One region of the Mesorhizobium sp. BR-1-1-10 genome, then DNA from elsewhere that is predicted to be linked to it. Evidence: riboswitches for the same ligand, from Rfam matches in the RefSeq annotation. Region 1 holds a riboswitch; the other holds the start of a gene.

Region 1 (7,323 bases):
GACGCAGGCGCCGAGGCACTCGACCTCTTCCCACGACAAGGTGCCCTTGTCGTTGGTGTGGAATTGGTCGTGATGGATCTTCGAGCGGCACACATCCATCAGCGCTTCCGAGCCGCGCAGCATGCAGGGCGTGGTGCCGCAAACCTGGATGTGCGCACGGGTGCCAACGGGGTTCAACTGGTACTGCGTATAGAAGGTCGCGACCTCGAGGCCGCGGATACGCGGCATGCCGAGCATGTCGGAGATGGTCTCGATCGCCGCCTTGGTGACCCAGCCCTCCTGCTCCTGCGCTATCATCAGCAGGGGAATGATCGCCGACTGCTCGCGGCCCTTGGGATACTTCTTGATCCATTGCTTCGCCGCGGCCGCATTCGCCCGGTTGAAGGCGAAGGAGGCTGGCTGGACGCTGGCTTCTGCGAGACGGCGGACTGACATTTAGCGATCGACCTCACCAAACACGATGTCGAGGGAGCCGAGGACGGCGGTGACGTCGGCCAGCATGTGGCCGCGGCAGAGGAAGTCCATGGCTTGCAGATGCGCGAAACCGGGTGCGCGCAGCTTGCAGCGGTAGGGCTTGTTGGTGCCGTCGGAGACCAGGTAGACGCCGAACTCGCCCTTTGGCGCCTCGACCGCCGCATAGACTTCGCCGGCCGGGACGCGGTAGCCCTCGGTATAGAGCTTGAAATGATGGATGAGCGCTTCCATCGAGCGCTTCATCGCCTGGCGCTTGGGCGGCACCACCTTGCCGTCGAGGTTCGACACCGGGCCGGTGCTTTCCTTGCCGAGCAAGAGATCGATGCACTGGCGCATGATCCGTGCCGACTGGCGCATTTCTTCCATGCGCACGAGGTAGCGGTCGAAACAGTCGCCATTCTTGCCGATAGGGATGTCGAAATCCATTTCCGAATAGCATTCATAGGGCTGCGACTTGCGCAGGTCCCACGGCGAGCCCGAACCACGGACCATGACGCCCGAAAAGCCCCAGGCCCAGGCGTCGGCCAGCGAGACGATGCCGATGTCGACATTGCGCTGCTTGAAAATGCGGTTGCCGGTGAGCAGCCTGTCGAGATCGTCGAGCGATTTCAGGAAAGGTTCGATCCACTTGCCGATGTCCTCGACCAGCTGGCGCGGCAGGTCCTGGTGGACGCCGCCGGGCCGGAAATAGGCCGCATGCATGCGCGAGCCGGAGGCGCGCTCATAGAACACCATCAGCTTTTCGCGCTCGACGAAGCCCCACAGCGGCGGCGTCAGCGCGCCGACATCCATGGCTTGCGTCGTCACATTGAGGATGTGCGACATGATACGGCCGATTTCGCAATAGAGCACGCGGATCAGCTGGCCGCGCCTCGGCACCTCGATGCCGAGCAGGCGCTCGGCGGCCAGCGCGAAGGCGTGCTCCTGGTTCATCGGCGCGCAATAATCGAGCCGGTCGAGATAAGGCAGCGCCTGCAGATAGGTTTTTGCTTCGATCAGCTTCTCCGTACCGCGATGCAAGAGCCCGATATGCGGATCGACGCGGTCGACGACTTCGCCGTCCAACTCCAGCACGAGGCGCAAAACGCCGTGCGCGGCAGGGTGTTGAGGTCCGAAGTTGATGTTAAAGTTGCGGACGGAGGTTTCAGCCATTCTGGCGCCTCTGGCGAAGAGTCAGTAGTGAGTAGTGAGTAGTGATCATCAATCTCAATGCCTGCTTCATTCCGCCTGCTTGGCCTGCACCGTTCGGATAAGAGATCTCATCATTTTTCCAATCTCTTCGCATCGCAGCAGCAGTTCAATCTCATTGTCTTTTCGCAGCAAGCCGACCCGGCATGCCAGTAGTATGTGCGTTTCCAGTTCCTTCAACGAACCTTGCGCCATGCGCAAAAATTGAACGAACGAACCTCTGTTTTCGCGACCGTATCCCTCCGCGACATTCGCCGCGATCGAAACCGCCGATCGGCGCATCTGAGAGGTCATGCCGTAGATCTCTTCTTTCGGGAAGTCCTTAGTGTGGCGGTAACAGTCTTCAGCGAGCGTCATCGCTGATTGCCACACCTTCAAGTCGCGATAAGATTCGATCCGTCGCTCCAACTTTTCTCCTACTGACTACTCACTACTTCCCTACTCACTGTTTCGCTTTTTCGTCGCCGGGCAGGACATAGTCGGTTCCCTCCCAGGGGCTCAAAAAGTCAAAGTTCCTGAATTCCTGCTTCAGTTCCACCGGCTCGTAGATGACGCGCTTGGCTTCGTCGTCGTAACGCACTTCGACGAAACCGGTCAGCGGGAAATCCTTGCGCAGCGGATGGCCTTCGAAACCGTAGTCCGTCAGCAGGCGGCGCAGGTCCGGGTGGCCCGAGAACAGCACGCCATAGAGATCGTAGGTTTCGCGCTCGAACCAGTCGGCGCCAGGATAGACGCCGGTGATCGAAGGCACCATCGTCTCCTCGTCGGTCTGCACCTTGATGCGAATGCGCACATTCTGCTTCGGCGAAAGCAGGTGATAGACGACGTCGAAGCGCTTGGCCCGCGACGGGTAGTCGGCACCGCAGACATCGATGATCGAGATGAACTGGCAGCGCGCATCGTCGCGCAGGAAGGTCATCACCTCGATCAGGTTTTGAGGCTCGACGTGAACGGTGAGCTCGCCATAGGCGAATACCGCATCGCCGAAGCGGCCAGGCAGCTTCTCGCCGAGATAGGTCGACAGTTCGCTTAAGGAGGCGGCCATGGATTTACCGTTCGATCGTGCCGGTGCGGCGGATCTTCTTCTGCAGCAGAAGAATGCCATAGAGCAGGGCTTCGGCGCTCGGCGGGCAGCCGGGCACATAGATGTCGACCGGCACGACGCGGTCGCAGCCGCGTACCACCGAATAGGAATAGTGATAGTAGCCGCCGCCATTGGCGCACGAGCCCATCGAGATGACGTAGCGCGGCTCCGGCATCTGGTCGTAGACCTTGCGTAGCGCCGGCGCCATCTTGTTGGTCAGCGTGCCGGCGACGATCATGATGTCGGACTGGCGCGGAGACGCCCGCGGCGCGACACCGAACCGCTCCGAATCGTAGCGCGGCATCGAGGTGTGGATCATCTCGACCGCGCAGCAAGCCAGACCGAAGGTCATGAACATCAGCGAGCCGCTACGCGCCCAGGTGATCAGCGCCTCGGTCGAGGTGACCAGAAAACCCTTGTCGGCAAGCTCATTGTTGATTTCGAGGAAGAAGGGATCGTCCTCCCCTACCGGCCTACCGGTGTTGGGGTCGATAATACCTTTGGGCTTCGGCGCGACGAGGGTGCCTGAACTGTCGTTCAATCCCATTCCAGCGCTCCTTTTTTCCATTCATAGGCAAAGCCGATGGTCAGCACTGCCAAAAACACCATCATTGACCAGAAACCGAGCATGCCGATCTTCGAGAAGGACACTGCCCAGGGGAAGAGGAAGGCAACTTCCAGGTCGAATATAATGAACAGGATCGACACCAGGTAGAAGCGGATGTCGAATTTCATGCGGGCATCGTCGAACGAGTTGAAACCGCACTCGTAGGCGGAAAGCTTTTCGGGATCGGGGTTGCGATACGCCACCAGGAACGGAGCCGCCAGCAGCGCCAGGCCGACGACCAGTGCCACGCCGATAAACAGGACGATGGGCAGGTACGAACTGAGAAGTGCGTTCATGCAGCGGCTTTCCGTTGGCGCCAATCCACTTTGACTACAGCACCGAACCTTAATGCGGAAGCGTGACAGATTAACCGCTGAACCGTTTTAAGGGCCTATGCTGCAACGCGGCGAGGGTTAGCGCAGCACTTCCAGCGAAGCAAGTCAAACCTTGTTCAAAACACCGAGCTGGACGGCATTCCGGGAGAAACTGGTCCCATCCGCTCCTGTTTGATTTCCTTCGCCTTTAACTCCACTTTTCTCTCCTGACAGGGTTGCCGCCAAAACCCTGCTAGCATGGACGGGAATCACGCCGGGCAATGACGCCAGACAGGTCCATCAGGGACGCATACGCATGAAGGAAAAGATCTCGCTTGCCGCCGCCCGGCGCATCGCCCTCGCCGCCCAGGGATTTCTCGATCCCCGCCCCGCCGGCACGCCGGACCGCCGCCATTTCGCCCGCGTTCTGTCCCGCACCGGCCTGTTGCAGATCGATTCCGTCAGTGCGGTGGTGCGCGCTCATTACATGCCGCTCTATTCGCGTCTCGGCCCCTATCCCCTCGCTTTGCTCGACAACGCCGCCGTAACGCGCAAGCGCACCGTCTTCGAATATTGGGCGCATGAAGCCTCGTTCCTGCCGGTCGAGACCTACCCACTGATGCGCTGGCGCATGCAGCGCGCCGAGCAAGGCGATGAAATGTATCTGGGGCTGGCCAAATGGGGCCGCGAGCACGCCGCCTATATAGAAGAGATCTACCGCGAGGTCGTCGCGCGCGGGCCGATCGCCGCTTCGGCGCTCGAAGGCCAGAAAGGCTCCGGTGGCTGGTGGGGTTGGAGCCATGCCAAGCACGCCTTCGAATGGCTGTTCTGGGCCGGGCGCATCACCACCGCGCACCGGCGCGGCTTCGAGCGCTTTTACGACCTGCCGGAGCGCGTGCTGCCGCAGGCGATCCTCGATCTGCCGGTACCGACGCCTGAGGACGCGCACCGCGAATTGCTGCGCATTTCCGCCCGTGCCCATGGCGTGGCGACATCAGGCGACCTGCGCGATTATTTTCGGCTCTCGCCGGCCGACATGAAAGGCCGGCTGGAGGAACTGGTCGAACTCGGCGACTTGCTGCCGGTCCGTGTCGAGGGCTGGGACAAGCCGGCTTACCTTCACAAGGACGCCCGTATCCCGCGCAAGATCGAGTCCCGCGCTCTGCTGGCGCCGTTCGATCCGGTCGTCTTCGAGCGTTCGCGCTCGGAGCGGCTTTTCGACTTCCATTACCGCATCGAAATCTACACGCCGGCCGACAAGCGCCAATACGGCTACTATGTCCTGCCTTTCCTGCTTGGCGACAGGATCGTGGCACGCGTCGACCTCAAGGCCGACCGGCCGGCCAGTGTCCTGCGTGTCCATGCGGCCTATGCGCAGGCCAATGCACCGGCGGAGACTGCGGCTCAACTCTTCGAGGAATTGAAGCAGATGCAGGGCTGGCTTGGCCTCGAGCGGATGGAAATAACGCCTGCCGGCGATCTCGGCCCGGCGCTGTCCGACATCGCGGTGTCGTAAGCTCGCGTTGACACCACTGCCCGCAAGAGCCTAAATCCCATCCAGACGGTCTCCTCTCGGCAAAGGGAGGAGCCAAGAGGGAATGCGGTGCGGGATTGAAGATCCCAAATCCGCGGCTGTCCCCGCAACTGTGAGCGAAGAGCCAAGGCCGAAAGCCACTGGGATTGTCCCGGGAAGGCGGCTACCCAAGGCGATGACCCGCGAGCCAGGAGACCTGCCGTCTGGAATGCAAGAATCCGATCGCCTGGCGGGTTTTCCGGGCAAGGAGCCTGATGTGGATCGCGACAGCAGTTTTTCGGCTGAAACAACCGACATTTCGTCCGGCGGGGATCATCCCCTGGTCGGCATCACGGTCATCGTCTGCGCTTCCTGTCGCGACGAGACCGGCTCCGATGCCCATCCCCGGGCCGGCGAACTTTTGGCCGAAGATACGCGCCAAGCCGCCTCGGGCGAGAAGATTCGCATCCGCACGGTCGAATGCCTCGGCAATTGCAAGCGCCGGCTGAGCGCCGCGGTCCTGCGCGACGGCTGCTGGAGCTATGTGTTCGGCGATCTGACCACGACCAGCGGCGCCGATCTCGTCACCGGCGCGAAACTCTTCGCCACCTCGAACGACGGCCTCATTCCCTGGCGAGGCAGACCCGATAGCCTCAAGCGCGGCCTCGTTGCCCGCATCCCTCCCCTCGACATGCTGAAAGATTGATCATGACAACATCTCTGTCCCGCGTTCCCTGCACCGTCGTCACCGGCTTCCTCGGCGCCGGCAAGACGACGCTGGTCCGCCATCTCCTGGAAAACGCCGGTGGCAAGCGGATTGCCATCATCGTCAACGAGTTCGGCGACATCGGCATCGACGGCGAGATCCTCAAGGGATGCGGCATCGACACCTGCCCAGAGGAAAACATCGTCGAACTGGCCAATGGCTGCATCTGCTGCACCGTGGCCGACGATTTCGTGCCGGCGCTCGACCAGATCCTGTCGCTGACGCCTAAGGTCGACCATATCCTGATCGAAACCTCGGGCCTCGCTCTGCCCAAGCCGCTGGTCCAGGCTTTCCAGTGGCCGACGGTGAAGAGCCGCGTAACGGTCGATGGCGTCATCGCCGTGGTCGACGGTCCCGCACTGGCGGAAGGCCGCGTCGCCAACGACATGGACGCCCTGCAGGCGCAGCGCGCGCAGGACGAGAGCCTCGACCATGACGACCCGGTCGAGGAAGTGTTCGAGGACCAGATTGCCTGCGCCGACCTGATCATCCTGTCGAAGAGCGACCTGATGGATGCCGCCGGTTCAGCCCGCGCCAACGCCATTATCAACGAACACTCCGCCCGCGCCGTGAAGATCGTGCCGACGTCTCATGGCAAGGTCGATCCCTCGGTGCTGCTCGGGCTCGGTCTCGCCGTCGAGGACGACATCGAGAACCGCAAGTCCCACCATGACGGCGCATTCGATCACGAGCATGACGACTTCGACACGTTCATCGTCGACATTCCCTCGATCGCCAATCCCGACGAGCTGGCAAAGCGCGTCGCCGCGGCCGCCGAACAGGAAAACGTGCTGCGCGTGAAAGGCTTCGTCGAGGTCGGCGGCAAACCTATGCGGCTCCTGCTGCAAGCCGTCGGCCCGCGCGTCAATCATTACTATGACCGCGCCTGGACCGCTGGGGACGACCGCCGCTCGCGGCTCGTCGTTATTGGCCTCAAGGGGCTGAACCGCCCGGCGATCGAACGTATCCTCGCCGGCTGATTTTCAGGCCCGGGCCGCGATGCACATCCTCACCACGACCTCCGCCTCGCTCGACGACCTCGCCGAGCCTGTCGATCTCAGGCAGACGCCAGCGGATATCGTGGCCCTGTCCTTCACCGACAGCGATCTCGCCGGACTGGCCGCGGCGTGGAAGGCCGATGCCGGTCGCCTGCCCTCGATGCGGCTGGCCGCACTGCGCGACCTGCGCCATCCCATGTCCGTCGACCTCTGGATAGACAGCGTCGCCCGCCACGCCAAAATCATCCTGGTGCGCATTCTCGGCGGCTACGACTGGTGGCGCTATGGCTGCGACCAACTGGCGGTGATTGCCCGCGAACGCGGCATCAAACTGGCGCTGCTTCCCGGCGAAAGCCACGACGAGGATCTCAGGCTGGTC
Region 2 (7,323 bases), on a different contig from region 1:
CCGCGCGGGTGATGGCTCGATCGGCCCGCTTGCCTAGATAGGAGGTCAGCTTCTTGCCAAAGTCGCGCAGGCCGACATAGGCCTTGCCGGAAGCCAGACGCGCCAGATAGGCGCTCATGGCGCCGGTTGGCGGGGCGATCGACATGTCATTGTCGTTGAGGATGACGATGAGGCGCGCATCGAGCGCGCCGGCATTGTTCATCGCCTCATAAGCCATGCCGGCCGACATGGCGCCGTCGCCGATGACGGAAATGACATTGTTGCGGCCACCTGAGAGGTCGCGGGCGGCGGCCATGCCGAGGCCGGCCGATATCGATGTCGAGGAATGGGCGGCGCCGAACGGGTCATATTCGCTCTCGGCTCGGCGGGTGAAGCCCGACAACCCGCCTTCCTGGCGCAAGGTGCGGATGCGGTCGCGACGGCCGGTCAGTATCTTGTGCGGATAGGCCTGGTGGCCGACATCCCAGATCAGCCGGTCATCGGGTGTGTTGAAGACATAATGCAGTGCCACGGTCAGTTCGACCACGCCAAGGCCGGCACCGAGATGGCCGCCGGTGCGCGACACCGCGTCGATCAATTCGAGGCGAAGCTCCGATGCCAATTGCGGCAAGTCGCTCTCGGCCAGCGTGCGCAGGTCGGCCGGGACGCGAACCCTATCGAGAAGCGGCGTATGCGGCGTTGCGTTCACGTTGGGCCCAGACTTTCTGTTCATCGGCGGGATAGGCCGCCGGCCGGCGAAAGTAAATGCGTGTCGCTGACGCGGACGGTCAGCCCCTCACCGATCTTCTCAGCCTTCCGGCAGCGGGATGAATTCTTTCTCATCGCCAGGAACGATATCGAAGCGGCCGGTCTTCCATTCCTGCTTGGCCTGCTCGATGCGCTCCTTGGACGAGGAAACGAAATTCCACCAGATGTAGCGCTTCGAACCGAGAGACGCGCCGCCGAACAGCATGAAATGCGCACCCGTCGATGACGATATGACGATCTCGTCGCCGGGCCGGAACACCAGCAGCCGTTCCGCTGGAAAGACATCACCCGAAATCGAGACCTCGCCCTCCAGCGTGTAGATGGCGCGCTCCTCGGCATCGGGCGGGATTTTGACGCTGGCGCCGGGCGCCAGCCGCAAATCTGCATAGAGTGTCTCGGAATCGGCCCGCACCGGAGACCGCAAACCCTGGAAATCACCGATGACGACGCGGCCGCTGACGCCTTCGGCGTCGATTTCGGGAAGCCGCAGCGCCGCTGTGTTCTCGAACACCGGCGCCACCTCTTCCTTGCCGTCCGGCAGAGCCAACCAGGTCTGCAGGCCGGAGATCGACATCGGCGCGCCGCGCAATTCCTGCGGCGTGCGTTCGGAGTGGACGATGCCGCGACCGGCCGTCATCAGGTTCACGTCGCCGGGTTGAATGACCATTTCGGTGCCGAGCGAATCGCGGTGCCTGATCTTGCCGTCGAACAGATAGGTCACGGTCGACAGGCCGATATGCGGGTGGGGACGGACATCGAGCGCCTGGCCCGCGCGCATGATCGCGGGACCCATTCGATCGAAGAAGATGAACGGCCCGACCAGGCGCCGCTTGGCGGTCGGCAAGGCGCGACGCACCTCGAAACCGCCAATGTCCTTGGCGTTAGGGATAACCATCAGCTCGATCTGGTCGCTGGCGAAGGCATCGCCGGCCTCAGGGTCCTTGCCGGGGAAAAAGCTCATGAACTCTCCTCGTCAGCGGTCAGTGGGCGCTTGGGCATATCAGGCGAACCGGATCGCCGCTTTCGCTTTTAATTTGGCCGCCACCTCTTCGCGATTGCGCGGATGCTGGTGGGTTTCGAGGGAATCGAGCAATTCGCGTGCGGATGCCGCGATGGCTTCGACCGCATGATCGAACGCATGCTGGTTCTTGGCAGAAGGCCGCGTCGTGCCGCTCAGCTTGCGGACAAACTGCAGTGCCGCGTCGCGGACTTCGTCGTTGGTTGCCGGCGGATCAAAATTGAACAGGGTCTTGATGTTTCTGCACATCGCTTCCGTATCTCCTCTTGTCCGTTTCAATCGGGACGAACTGTATCCTCAATGATGATCGTGTCCAAAAACCGGTAAGGCTGCTCCGGACCTCAGTCCGCGTCGAGCGGCTCGGTTCCAACCGGCTTGCCGTCGCGCGACAGCCTGATCTTCTCGACCTTGTCCTCGGCGGCCTTCAGCAGCCGGTCGCAATGAACCTTCAGCGCCTCGCCGCGCTCGTAAATCCGGATCGACTGGTCGAGCGGCACGTCGCCACGCTCCAGATCATCGACGATCTTCTCCAGTGCGTCGAGTGCCTGTTCAAAGCTCATCGCCTTGACGTCTTCGTTGATCTCACCGGTCATCATTTATCCTTTCATCAGTCGCCCGACATGGGCGGCGACCGAAAATGCCAATCCCTGCAGATCGTAGCCGCCCTCGAGCAGGCTGACGAGCCGGTTGCCGCCGTGGATTGCGGCGCGCTGCATCAGCTGGCCGGTCGCCCAGTCGAAATCGTCTTCGGTCAGATTGATTTCCGCCAGCGGGTCGCGATGGTGCGCGTCGAAGCCGGCCGAAACGATAATCAGATCCGGCGCGAAATTGTCGAGTGCCGGCAGCACGCGCGACAGGAACGCATCGCGAAACACCTCGCTGCCCGTCCGAGGCGCCAGCGGCGCATTGACGATGTTGCCGGCGCCGGTCTCACTCTTCGCGCCCGTGCCGGGATAAAGCGGCATCTGGTGCGTCGAGCAATAGAGCACCGAGGGATCGTCCCAAAAAATATCCTGCGTGCCGTTGCCGTGGTGCACGTCCCAGTCGACGACCGCGACACGCTCGGCGCCGTGCTTCTTCTGCGCATAGCGCGCTGCGATTGCCGCCGTGTTGAAGAAGCAGAAGCCCATGGCCGTGGTCTTTTCGGCATGGTGGCCGGGCGGACGGGCGGCGACGAAAACGTTGTCGGCGCGGCCCGCAAAGACGTCGTCGACGGCAGCATTGGCGGCACCGATCGCCGTAATCACCGCTTGCCAGCTTTTCGGGCTGGCGGTGGTGTCGGCGTCGATGCGGGCAATGCCTTCGTCGGGGATGGCGGCGCGGACACGCGCGACGAAATCGGCGGGATGCGCGTAGAGGATGGTCGCCTCGTCGCCGTGCGGTGCCTCGACGCGGTCAAGCGTGGCAAAAGCTTCGTCGTCGAGCACGCGCTCGATGGCGCGCAGGCGGTCGGGCCGCTCGGGGTGACCGGGCGGCGTGATGTGTTCGAGAAAGATCGGGTGCGTGTAGAGACGGGTGGCCATGCCCCCTATCTAGTGCCCCGGCGTCGTGATGGCCATGCGTTGCGGCTTGATCGCTGGGGAAAATCGAACCTGCGTCCATTCATGTCGCTGCGGGCATTGGCGTCGCCGGCCCTTCGGCGTAAGGTCGCAACCACTGCCTGGTGCCCGCCGGGCTGTTTGTTTTAGCGGCATTCTGCGACGCCAAGTGATTCCACTTGGCTGCAAATGCCTTGGCGGGAGAATCGGGAACACGGTTGAACTCCGTGGCGTGCCCAACGCTGTGAGGGGGACCGCGCCGGTAAATGCCACTGTCGATGACGGGAAGGCACCGGACGCGGGTCGATCCCGAGCCAGAAGACCGGCCTGGCAGGCATCGTCATCCGCATGGTCAGGCGGATGACATCGATTGCAATCGCAAGGGGACAAGCGATGCCGGAAGCTATGACCGCTCCAATGGGCGATGGATTTGACCAGATTGCGCGCGACGCTGTTTACCGCGCCATCTTCACACGGCGCGACGTCCGCAACCATTTTACATCGGAGACGATCGACGACGAGGTGCTGGCGCGGCTGCTGCTTGCCGCCCATCACGCGCCGTCGGTCGGCTTCATGCAACCCTGGAATTTCATTATCATTCGCGATGCCGCGTGGCGGGCGGAAGTGCGCGACCTGTTCCTGGCCGCGCGAGAACGGGAACTGCCTGAAATCGAGGCAGAACGGCAGGCGCTCTACCGCAAGCTCAAGCTCGAAGGCATTTGCGAAAGCGCTCTAAACATCTGCATCACCTGCGACCGCGAGCGCTCGAAAGGCTCGCCGCTGGGGCGCTGGCACAATCCGGAGATGGATCTCTACAGCACGGTCTGCGCGGTGCAGAATTTCTGGCTGGCGGCACGCGCCGAGGGCGTTGGCGTCGGCTGGGTCAGCATCATCGAGGCGCAAGCGCTGAAAAGCCTGCTGGCCATTCCCGATCAGGTGACGCCGATCGCCTATCTCTGCGTCGGCCGCGTTTCCGAATTCGCACCGAAGCCGGATCTCGAAACACACGGCTGGGGCCGGCGGCTGCCGTTGCCCGAGCTTATCATGAGCGAGACTTTTCGCGGACAAGGCGAAGCGCTGCTCAAATCAGCAGTGGCGCGCCTCGGTACCGTCGCCGGTGCGCCCGCGAGGCCGGTTGATCAGCTCGTCGCGCCGGCAGTGCCCCACCGTGAGCCACCGAAAGAAGCCAGTGCCCTGTCCTTGAGTTCCCTGAACTTCGACGAGGCTTCGGCCAGCCTGGCGTCCCAGGCGGCATCGGGCACCTGACCCTCGATGGTCTTGAAATAGACCTGCATCAGGCAGGCAATGGCGAACGGCTCGATGAAGGCCGCCTTGAAAGCCCAGGCAAAGACGATTGCCAGCACGAAAGCCCAGCCGGCGAGCTGCCCGGGCATGACGTAAAGAATAGCGGCTGCCGGAGCCAGCATCAGCAGGAAAATCACGAACGACACGCCCCACATGATGACCCCTAGCCAGACGGCGTTCTTGACCATGGTCTTGCTGTTCTGGGCGTAGAGCACGACGCCTTGGCGCGCGGTTTCGAACGGCGAGGACGAACTGACGCGGATGTTGTAGCCGAGAATGATCTCGTCGACATAGGTCAGCGACAGGCGAATCACCGTGTTGAGGAACGAAACCAGGCCGCTCAGGCCAGGAATGGGCAGGAAGGCCGCGATGCCGCCGAGCAGGCCGGTGATGGCGCGTATGGCGCCCTTGACCAATTGGTCGACGACGAAAAGGATGTTGGCCTCGGCAAAACGCTCGGTCACGACCTCTTTCGCGTAGGCGATCTGGTTCTGGCCGTTGGGAATATCATGGCCGTCGATCAGATGCACCATGACGGCGATATGGCCCGCCTTGACGACGTAGAGGATGTATTCGCGGATCCAGTAGACGGCGATCGAGACGATGCCGAAACCGACCACGCCGCCCCACATCGCAAAAGACAATGGTCCGTCGGGATCGGTGGAAATATGGCCGACGCCATAGCCGACGGAGGCGCCGGTGCCGGTGGCCACGATGTAGGCCAGCGTGATGCCGAAATAGACGATCATGCGAAAGACAATGAAAGGCCAGGTCCGCATCATGATGGACACCGACCTGCCGATATCGAAATCCCACATGCCCCGAATCTCCCCTCAGAGATGGCTGCGGAGGATGCGCTCAAACCGGCTATTGTCAATTGCAGGCAGTGGCGGGACTGCCATGGTGGTTCATCTTGAAAGCGCTTCCGGCTTTTTCAGCAGGCCTTCGAGCAATTGCTTGAACGCGGCCACCACCATCTTCGATGTCGTTTCGGGATCTTGCGAATTGGCGATGCGCTGCGCGGCCTGGCTGCTCGCCCCATTGATCAGCCGCGCTGCCGACTCCGGGTCGACGCCGGGGACGACCACCCCTTCCCGCTGCAGCGCTGTCAGATGATCGGTCATTGAACCGACGCAGGCATTGGCATTCGACCACAGTGCCGGATCGCCCAGCACAGCCGGACCATCCCGGAACATGATGCGCTGGATTTCCGGCTCCAGCGCCATTTCGATATAGGTGGTGCATTCGTCCACGAAATGCTGCCAGCGGGTCGGCGCCCGCGACGCGACCTCATTCACCCGGGCCGCCATTTCCGCGTCGATTTCGGCGATAACCGCCTCAAGCAGTCCCTTCTTGTCGCCGAAGTGATGATAAAGGGCGCCGCGCGTCAGCCCGGCCGACGCGGTGAAATCATCCATCGACGCTTCGGCATAGCCGATGGTACCGAAAGCCTGGCGTGCCGCGGCGATCAGCTTGGCGCGTGTTTCGGCGATCATCTCCTTGCGCGGTCGATGCATGCTTCTGGCCTTACTTACATACGCTCCGTATGCCAATTGACATACGCGACGTATGCTCTATTTAACACTTATACGTCTCGTATGTAATTGTCGAATCGCCCCTTGTCGAGGAACAGGATCATGCAAAACCCCTATTCGGAAATCTTTCGCGCTCCCGGAGCCAGGGGCTTTGCCGCCGCCGGCTTCATGGCGCGCCTGCCGATCGCCATGGCCCCGATCGGCATCGTGGCGATGCTGTCGCAGACGCGTGGCGAATACTGGGTGGCGGGTGCGGTTTCGGCGACATTCGCCTTGGCCAATGCCTTCCTGGCGCCGCAGATATCGAGGTTGGTCGACCGCCTCGGCCAGACGCGGGTTGTCGTACCCACCACCATCATCTCCGTGCTCGCATTCGCGGCCCTGATCGCATCGGCCAATCAAGACTGGCCGGTATGGACGCTGTTCGCGTCGGCGCTGCTGGCCGCGGCGATGCCAAGCATGCCGGCCATGGTGCGGGCGCGCTGGACCGAGATTTTCCGGGGCCGGCCCGAGATGAACACCGCCTTCGCCTTCGAGTCGGCGGCGGACGAACTGGTCTATATTGCCGGCGCATCGCTATCTGTGGGCCTCAGCGCCGCGCTGTTCCCGGAAGCGGGCGTTGCCGTCAGCACGCTGTTCCTCGCCTTGGGCTCGACAGCCTTCATTCTGCAGCGTTCGACCGAGCCGCAAGTGCGGCCGGTGGACCATGGCTCCAGCGGCTCGGCAATCCGCCTGGGGCCGGTCCAAATCATCACCTTCGCCATGATCTTCATCGGCGCGACCTTCGCGACGACGGAGGTGAGCACGGTGGCGATCACCAAGGAACTCGGCCAGCCGGGCACTGCCAGTCTCGTCATCGGCGTCTATGCGCTGGGCTCCTTCGTGCTCGGCATCATCATCGGCGCGCTCAACCTGAAAGCACCGCTGCAACGCCAGCTCGCCATCGCGGTTGCCTTGGTCGCGCTCGGCACACTGCTGCCGCTTACCGCCAGCACCGTGCCAGCGCTCGCGCTGACTGTCTTCATCAGTGGCGTGGCGATCTCGCCGACCTTCATCACCGCCTTCGGCCTGATCGAGCGGCATGTCCCGGAAGCGATGCTGACCGAAGGCATCACCTGGGTAACCACCGGGATCGGCATCGGCATGGCGCTGGGCTCCTTCGCCGCCGGCGCCGTGGTGG

What was found. A riboswitch is a leader RNA that binds a small molecule or an ion and turns the genes downstream of it on or off. The one in region 1 is predicted to bind cobalamin.
Region 2: linked by a shared signal. The riboswitch ahead of bluB (5,6-dimethylbenzimidazole synthase) and the one ahead of LB555_RS28765 (DUF1636 family protein) in region 1 are both predicted to bind cobalamin.

What each region holds. Positions count from the first base shown of each region.
Region 1 is NZ_JAIUIL010000019.1:49,419-56,741, reverse strand. It holds partial or broken gene nuoE (NADH-quinone oxidoreductase subunit NuoE) at 1-435, opposite strand, end outside; gene LB555_RS28795 (NADH-quinone oxidoreductase subunit D) at 436-1,626, opposite strand; gene LB555_RS28790 (four helix bundle protein) at 1,693-2,070, opposite strand; gene LB555_RS28785 (NADH-quinone oxidoreductase subunit C) at 2,105-2,707, opposite strand; gene LB555_RS28780 (NuoB/complex I 20 kDa subunit family protein) at 2,712-3,293, opposite strand; gene LB555_RS28775 (NADH-quinone oxidoreductase subunit A) at 3,284-3,649, opposite strand; gene LB555_RS28770 (winged helix-turn-helix domain-containing protein) at 3,984-5,183, shown strand; cobalamin riboswitch at 5,213-5,420, shown strand; gene LB555_RS28765 (DUF1636 family protein) at 5,458-5,886, shown strand; gene cobW (cobalamin biosynthesis protein CobW) at 5,889-6,926, shown strand; gene cobN (cobaltochelatase subunit CobN) at 6,946-7,323, shown strand, end outside.
Region 2 is NZ_JAIUIL010000007.1:45,116-52,438, forward strand. It holds gene dxs (1-deoxy-D-xylulose-5-phosphate synthase) at 1-712, opposite strand, end outside; gene LB555_RS16505 (pirin family protein) at 788-1,708, opposite strand; gene LB555_RS16510 (DUF2277 domain-containing protein) at 1,748-2,014, opposite strand; gene LB555_RS16515 (exodeoxyribonuclease VII small subunit) at 2,107-2,358, opposite strand; gene LB555_RS16520 (histone deacetylase family protein) at 2,362-3,288, opposite strand; cobalamin riboswitch at 3,467-3,649, shown strand; partial or broken gene bluB (5,6-dimethylbenzimidazole synthase) at 3,721-4,326, shown strand; gene LB555_RS16530 (hypothetical protein) at 4,443-5,426, opposite strand; gene LB555_RS16535 (TetR/AcrR family transcriptional regulator) at 5,517-6,125, opposite strand; gene LB555_RS16540 (MFS transporter) at 6,246-7,323, shown strand, end outside.